Endozoicomonas gorgoniicola: one gene and its partner. The protein of the gene in region 1 interacts with the protein of each later gene in a pairwise test. Links are inferred from orthologs where the notes say so. Each region holds a gene or a part of one and is shown on either strand. Other genes may lie near its edges.

The links.
Region 2: the proteins of NX722_RS20595 (region 1) and NX722_RS03610 interact in binary tests that used the Escherichia coli proteins (3 or more experiments, as listed by UniProt). The link is inferred for Endozoicomonas gorgoniicola from one-to-one orthologs.

The regions. Positions count from the first base shown.
Region 1 is NZ_JAPFCC010000001.1:4,593,796-4,597,112, forward strand. Bases 167-3,162 are described here. They hold NX722_RS20595 (ATP-binding cassette domain-containing protein), read left to right. Parts: upstream 167-729; coding sequence 730-2,595; downstream 2,596-3,162. Other genes in these bases: NX722_RS20590 (hypothetical protein), read right to left, coding at 167-351; NX722_RS20600 (cell division protein ZapB), read right to left, coding at 2,769-3,008. Outside these bases: more of NX722_RS20590, read right to left, coding at 1-166. UniProt on the Escherichia coli protein: Genetic data indicate it may be involved in ribosome assembly or function.
Region 2 is NZ_JAPFCC010000001.1:783,893-787,550, forward strand. Bases 71-3,407 are described here. They hold NX722_RS03610 (2-oxoglutarate dehydrogenase E1 component), read left to right. Parts: upstream 71-375; coding sequence 376-3,207; downstream 3,208-3,407. Other genes in these bases: NX722_RS03605 (succinate dehydrogenase iron-sulfur subunit), read left to right, coding at 71-109; odhB (2-oxoglutarate dehydrogenase complex dihydrolipoyllysine-residue succinyltransferase), read left to right, coding at 3,271-3,407. Also shown: more of NX722_RS03605, read left to right, coding at 1-70; more of odhB, read left to right, coding at 3,408-3,658. UniProt on the Escherichia coli protein: E1 component of the 2-oxoglutarate dehydrogenase (OGDH) complex which catalyzes the decarboxylation of 2-oxoglutarate, the first step in the conversion of 2-oxoglutarate to succinyl-CoA and CO(2).

The DNA of each region.
Region 1 (3,317 bases):
AGTAGTTAAAAAGGCAGCTGCCCGTAAAGTAGATCCGGTTAAAAAGCTTGAGAAAGAAATTGATGCTCTCAAGAAAAAACTGGATAAAGCCAAGGAGTCTTTGAAAAAGGCCAAGGCTAAAGCAAAAGCTTCTGCCAAGAAGGCTGCTGCTAAAAAGCCTGCCGCCAAAAAGACGACCAAAAAAGCCGCTACCAGAAAGAAAGCTACTACGAAAAAGACGGTAGCCAGAAAAAAGCCTGCGGCTAAAAAGGCAGCTACCAAGAAAAAGGCACCAGCCAGTAAGGCCGCTAAAAAGACAGTAGCTAAGAAAAAAGCACCCGCCAAAAAAGCTACCAGTAAAGTAGCTGCCAAGAAGAAAGCTCCTGCTAGAAAAGCTGCCAGCAGAAAGAGAGCGACTAAAAAGAGTTAAGCCTTTTTTGCCTGTAGGCTTATCCGGCAGGGGGGCTTCCCCCCTGCATTTTTCCTATAACGATTTTCATTCCCTCTCGCTTGCATTTTGCGAGTGCTTCCTTAGTGGTGGTATATCGACGGTGTAGCGGTGATTTAGTAGCGATATCGTAACGATACCTGCCACTCTTTTTATTGGACATGTTTTGTTTAACAGCAGTTGTTTAACAGCAGTTGTTTAACGAGAGTTGTTTCCCAAACCTTTCTCCCTCCAGTAAATTCCTTATAATGCGCGGCATGATCACATTGAATTCAGTCAGCTTACAGCGCTCTGGAAAAGTCTTGCTTGAAGGCACCAGTGCAACAATTCATCACGGCCAGCATGTCGGGCTGGTGGGAGCCAACGGTTGCGGCAAGTCCAGCCTGTTAGCCCTGCTTATGGGAGAACTGCAGCCAGACCAGGGCGATGTATCCATTGATCTGGGGCGGGGCATTGCCCACATGGCTCAGGAAATCAAGGCGCTTGAGCGCAAGGCAGTCGAATACGTTCTTGATGGGGATGAGCAACTCCGTGCCATCGAGCAGAAGATTAATAACGCTGAAGCCACAGGGCAGCACGAAAAACTGGCCGAGCTTCATGAGCAGCTGCTGCAGGCCGACGGTTATACGGCTCGCTCCAGGGCTGAACAGATGTTGCACGGCCTGGGCTTTAGTAATGACCAGATTGAAAACAGTGTCAAAGACTTTTCCGGTGGCTGGCGTATGCGCCTGAATCTGGCACGTACCCTGATGAGTCCGTCTGACGTTTTGTTCCTTGACGAGCCGACCAACCACCTGGACCTTGATGCCATCGTCTGGCTGGAAGGTTTCCTGCAACGCTACCAGGGAACATTGGTGGTCATTTCCCACGACCGGGATTTTCTCGATGCAGTTACCGATATCACCATTCATATTGAACACCAGAAAACCAACACTTACCGGGGCAATTACTCTGCCTTTGAACGAATGCGTGCTGAACGGCTGCAACAGCAACAGGCTGCGTTTGAGAGACAGCAGAAGCAACGGGAACACATGGAAAAGTTCGTAGAACGTTTCCGCGCCAAGGCTACTAAAGCCAAACAGGCCCAGAGCCGTTTAAAAGCGCTGTCCCGGTTAGAAGACATTGCTCCGGCACATGTGGATTCGCCTTTTACCTTTCGTTTTCCTGAACCGGATAAAATGTCGTCCCCCCTGCTGTCGATTGACCAGGGAGAGCTGGGCTATGGGGATAAGGCACTGCTGAAGCTTAAACTCAGTGTTTTGCCTGGCTCTCGTATCGGTCTGCTGGGGGCGAATGGTGCCGGTAAATCCACCCTGATTCGCACACTGGCGCAGGAGCTGCCACTGATTGGTGGTAAACGACAGGATGGTGAGCATTTGGAAGTGGGCTATTTTGCCCAGCACCAGCTGGAAAGCCTGGACCCTCACGCCAGTCCTGCCCTGCATTTGCAGAGGATTAGTCCGGATGCAAGAGAGCAGGAACTAAGAAACTTTCTGGGTGGCTTTGGCTTTCATGGCGATAAAGCGACAGAAACCATTGAAGGCTTCTCCGGTGGCGAGCAGGCCCGGCTGGCTCTGGCGATTGTTGCCTGGCAGAAGCCTAACCTTTTATTGCTGGACGAACCGACCAACCACCTTGATCTGGAAATGCGCCATGCGCTGACCATGGCGTTACAGGAATTCGAAGGGGCGATGATTCTGGTTTCTCACGACAGAAACCTGTTACGCAGCACGACGGATGAACTGCTGCTGGTGCATGATGGCAGAGTGGATGTGTTTGCAGGTGATCTGGACGACTACAGTGACTGGCTGACAAAACAGCGTACACAGGCTACTGAGCAACAGAACGAAGGTTCTGAAGAAGTAGCAGCGCATTCAGCCCGGGGAAGAAAAGATCAGAAACGCCTTGCTGCTGAACGCCGTAACGCCATGCGACCATTGAAGAGGCAGGCAGAGAAGCTGGAGTCTCAACTGGACAAACTGCAAACTCGTTTGGCGGCTGTGGAAGATGAACTGGCGGATTCATCGATTTACGATGCTGCGGAAAAAGACCGACTCAAAAACCTGCTGGCAGAGCAGACAGACCTGACCAAAGGTATTAATAACACCGAAGAAGAGTGGATGACGGCTCTTGAAGAGCTTGAGGCATTTGAGCGGGAACTGTCGTAGATATGGCAGGGTTATAACGATACCAGTTCATAAACTCAATGAGTTTGACGTGTTGTGCAGGTTGGGTCGAGCGGTAGCGATACCCAGCATGGCGATCAGGAATTAGTTTCCGTGTTGGGAGTTACCCTGAAGAGTACAAGCGCTGCGCTTGCTCCAACCTGCATAACTAAGCATCAAGCTTCGTAAGCAACTTCTTCTTCAGTGACACCGTCTTCAGAAACGTTGTCCAGTTTACCCAGTAAAGCACCAACGCGCTCACCCCAGGCACTTAATTCCTGCTTCAGTTCAGCGTTTTCCTGCTCCATGCGGTTATTGGCAGTGCGCAGCTCTTCCAGTTCCATACGAGTCAGTTCGAGCTTGTCGATCAGGTTTTGCAGCTTGGATTCCAGATGGCCTAAGGATTCAATGGACATATGTGTTTCTAGCACCAGCATTTTGTCAGTTAACAGGGCTCTCTGCGGATACGCATACAGGCGGGTATAGCAGCAGAGTTTCGTACTCAGGCATACGATAGCACATAGTTTTAATAAGTACCTCGTTGCAAAGTCAGTTTACTTATCCGTACTTTTACCTTTTTACAATTATGCGCCGCGAAAAAAGTATTTCGTAAGGGAATCGTAAGTTCTGGCGATCTGGAATTTATGGTGGATTTAGCAACTATACTTGGCGAAATTGAATAGCGAAGATTACCGCTATCTGACATGTAAATGGGCCATATTGGT
Region 2 (3,658 bases), 3.8 Mb from region 1 along the record:
GTTCAGGTGCCGGGGCATTATGAACTGCGTCAGTGTTTGCCCAAAAGGGTTGAACCCGACCAAAGCCATTGGGCATATCCGGCAGATGCTATTTAACAGCGCCACTTAATGGCGTTTTCGCTTTTAGGAGTTACAAATAGTATTTTTTTATTGTTACAAATAGTATTTTTTTTATTGTTAATTGTATCTACAATAGAGCGGGATTGTTCGAAGGTGTAGCTGGTTGTATACATAGCTCTGCCTGTAGTTTACTCTTGGATACCTGCCGGTTTTGTGACCAGTTTTTTTGTGAACGGCCGGTAAGTTTTACCAGCAGGGGCGGCCAGCATTGTGTTGGTTAAATAAGATTTGCCCCAGATATACGGGGTGCAGACCATGCAAGAAGGTGTGATGCAGCAAATGTGGGCGACGTCTCATATTGCCGGGGGAAATGCTGCATACGTCGAGGAGTTGTACGAGCTTTATCTGCGAGACCCTAATGGTGTCTCAGAAGAATGGCGTGATTATTTTGAAAAGCTTCCACAGGTGAATGGTGGCAATCCGGATGTGCCACACTCAACCATTCAGGAAAACTTCATCCTGATGGCCAGGCAGCATCAGACTACCCGACCAATAGCAGCCAGCACAGTATCCAGTGATCATGAACGAAAACAGATTCAGGTTCTGCGCCTGATCAGTGCATATCGAATCCGTGGTCATCAGCAGGCGCGCATTGATCCGCTGGGGATATTAAAAAGGGAGAAGTTCCCGGATCTTACCCTTGAATACCACGGCCTTTCCCGGGCCGACCTGGAGATCGAGTTCCAGACCAGCACCATTTTTATTGGCAAAGAACGGGCAACGTTACAGGAAATCATCGCTGCACTCGATGCCACCTACTGTGGCTCAGTAGGTGTTGAGTACATGCATATTGTTAACACGGAACAGCGCCGCTGGTTTCAGAGCCGCATGGAAAGTGTCAGAGGACGCCCTGAAGTGGGTAGGGAAGCCCAGCTGCATCTGCTGGAACGTCTGACCGCTGCGGAGGGGCTGGAAAAATACCTTGGTACCCGTTACCCCGGAACCAAGCGTTTTGGCCTTGAAGGTGGTGAAGCGTTGATTCCCATGCTGGATGAAATGATCCAGAGAGCAGGCTCTTACGGAGCCAAAGAAATCGTCATTGGAATGGCGCACCGTGGTCGTCTTAATGTCCTGGTGAACATCCTGGGTAAAAATCCTTCTGAGCTTTTTGATGAGTTTGAAGGCAAGAAAATGGCAGACAGCGGCTCTGGTGATGTGAAGTATCACCAGGGTTTTTCGTCTAATGTTATGACACCTGGTGGTGAGGTTCATCTTGCGCTGGCTTTTAACCCTTCGCATCTTGAAATTGTTGCGCCAGTGGTCGAAGGTTCAGTGCGGGCTCGGCAGGATCGGCGTCATGATGATATCCGGGGGCAGGTGATTCCTGTTTCCATTCACGGTGACGCAGCTTTTGCCGGACAGGGCGTTGTGATGGAAACCCTGCAGATGTCTCAGACCCGTGCTTACAGTACCGGTGGTACTGTTCATATCATTATTAACAATCAGGTAGGTTTTACCACCAGTCGCCGGGAAGACGCTCGTTCAACTGAGTACTGTACCGATGTTGCCAAAATGGTGGGTGCGCCAATTCTTCACGTAAATGGTGATGATCCGGAAGCAGTTCAGTTTGTGACCAAACTGGCGCTGGATTACCGTATGGAATTCAAACGGGACGTGGTGATCGACATGGTCTGCTATCGTCGTCGTGGGCACAACGAGGCTGATGAACCCTCAGCCACTCAGCCCATGATGTATCAGACAATCAAGAGTCATACCACGACCAGAGATTTATATGCTGAAACCTTGGTTGGGCAGGGAGCCCTCTCTGCTGAAGCCAACAAGGAGCTGGTGAATACCTATCGGACTGCACTGGACAACGGCGAGCATGTTGCCAAGGCGCTGGTTAAGGAACCCAATACGGGGCTGTTTGTTAACTGGATGCCTTATCTGGGACACGAATGGACAGCACGCCATGATACCCGGGTAGCCCTGGGCAATCTGCAGGAACTGGGACAGAAACTATGCGAAATTCCTGAGGGCTTTGTGTTGCAGCGTCAGGTCAGCAAAATAATTGATGATCGTCGTAAGATGGCAGCAGGTGCATTGCCCATAAACTGGGGTTGTGCAGAAGTGCTGGCTTATGCCTCTTTGTTGAAAGAAGGGCATCCAGTTCGAATCACCGGCCAGGATGTTGGTCGCGGAACCTTTTCTCACCGTCATGCTGTGCATCACAACCAGAAAGACGGCAGCGCACTGGTACCTCTGGCCAGGCTGAGTGATGACCAGCCTCCGTTCCAGATATGGGATTCGCTGCTTTCTGAAGAAGCCGTGCTGGCTTTTGAGTATGGCTATGCGACCACGACGCCGGGGGCGCTGGTGGTCTGGGAAGCCCAGTTTGGTGATTTTGCCAACGGTTGTCAGGTGGTGATAGACCAGTTTATTACCAGTGGTGAACACAAGTGGGGACGCCTGTGTGGCCTGACCATGCTGTTGCCTCATGGTTACGAAGGGCAGGGGCCGGAACACTCGTCAGCCCGGCTGGAACGGTACCTGCAATTGTGTGCGGAACACAATATTCAGGTGTGTGTACCAACAACCCCTGCACAAGTGTTTCACATGTTGCGCCGCCAGGTATTAAGGCCGCTGCGCAAACCTTTAATTGCTTTCACCCCTAAGAGCCTGCTAAGACACAAACAGGCCATTTCAACACTTGAAGAGCTGGCTGAAGGTGGGTTCCAGACCATTATCCCTGAAGTGGATGAGCATAAACACGCTGATGTGCGCCGCCTGATTCTCTGCAGTGGTAAGGTTTATTATGATTTAATCGACAAACGACGTAATGATGAGATTAACGACACCATCGTCGTTCGGATTGAGCAGCTTTATCCATTCCCACAGGACGATCTGGATGAATTAATCATTCAATATCCAAACCTTGAGCATGTTGTCTGGTGTCAGGAAGAACCTATGAACCAGGGAGCCTGGTATTGTAGCCAGCACCACATGCGGCGCTCTGTTGCCCGGCTCAATGATAGTCTGGCGCTTAAGTATGCAGGGCGTGATGCTTCTGCGGCACCGGCGTGTGGCTATATGTCCAAGCATGTAGAAGAGCAACAGAAACTGGTAGAAGACGCATTTACGGTATAAATATTCGTCTTGCGTCGTTCAAAGTGAAAGACGCAGGCAGGTCTAATACTCCAAGGGATCATTATGGCCATTGAAATAAAAGCACCCACCTTTCCCGAGTCTGTCGCAGACGGTGTCGTAGCGACCTGGCACAAAAAAACGGGGGAAGCCTGTAGTCGGGATGAGCTTCTGGTTGATATTGAGACAGATAAGGTGGTTTTGGAGGTTGTTGCTCCGGCGGATGGAACATTAACAGAGATTATAAAGAATGAAGGCGATGTTGTTCTTGGAGAAGAGCTGATTGCCCGGTTTGAAGCGGGTGCTGTTGTTGAAACGCCACGGGAGACGGTAGCAGAACCTGAAGTTGTATCGGCTGAAGTCGCTGCACAGGAACCGATCCTTAGTCCTGCTGCACGCAAAATGGCGGATGAAAAAGGCTTCAACCCCACCGACATTGCCGGAACCGGTAAGG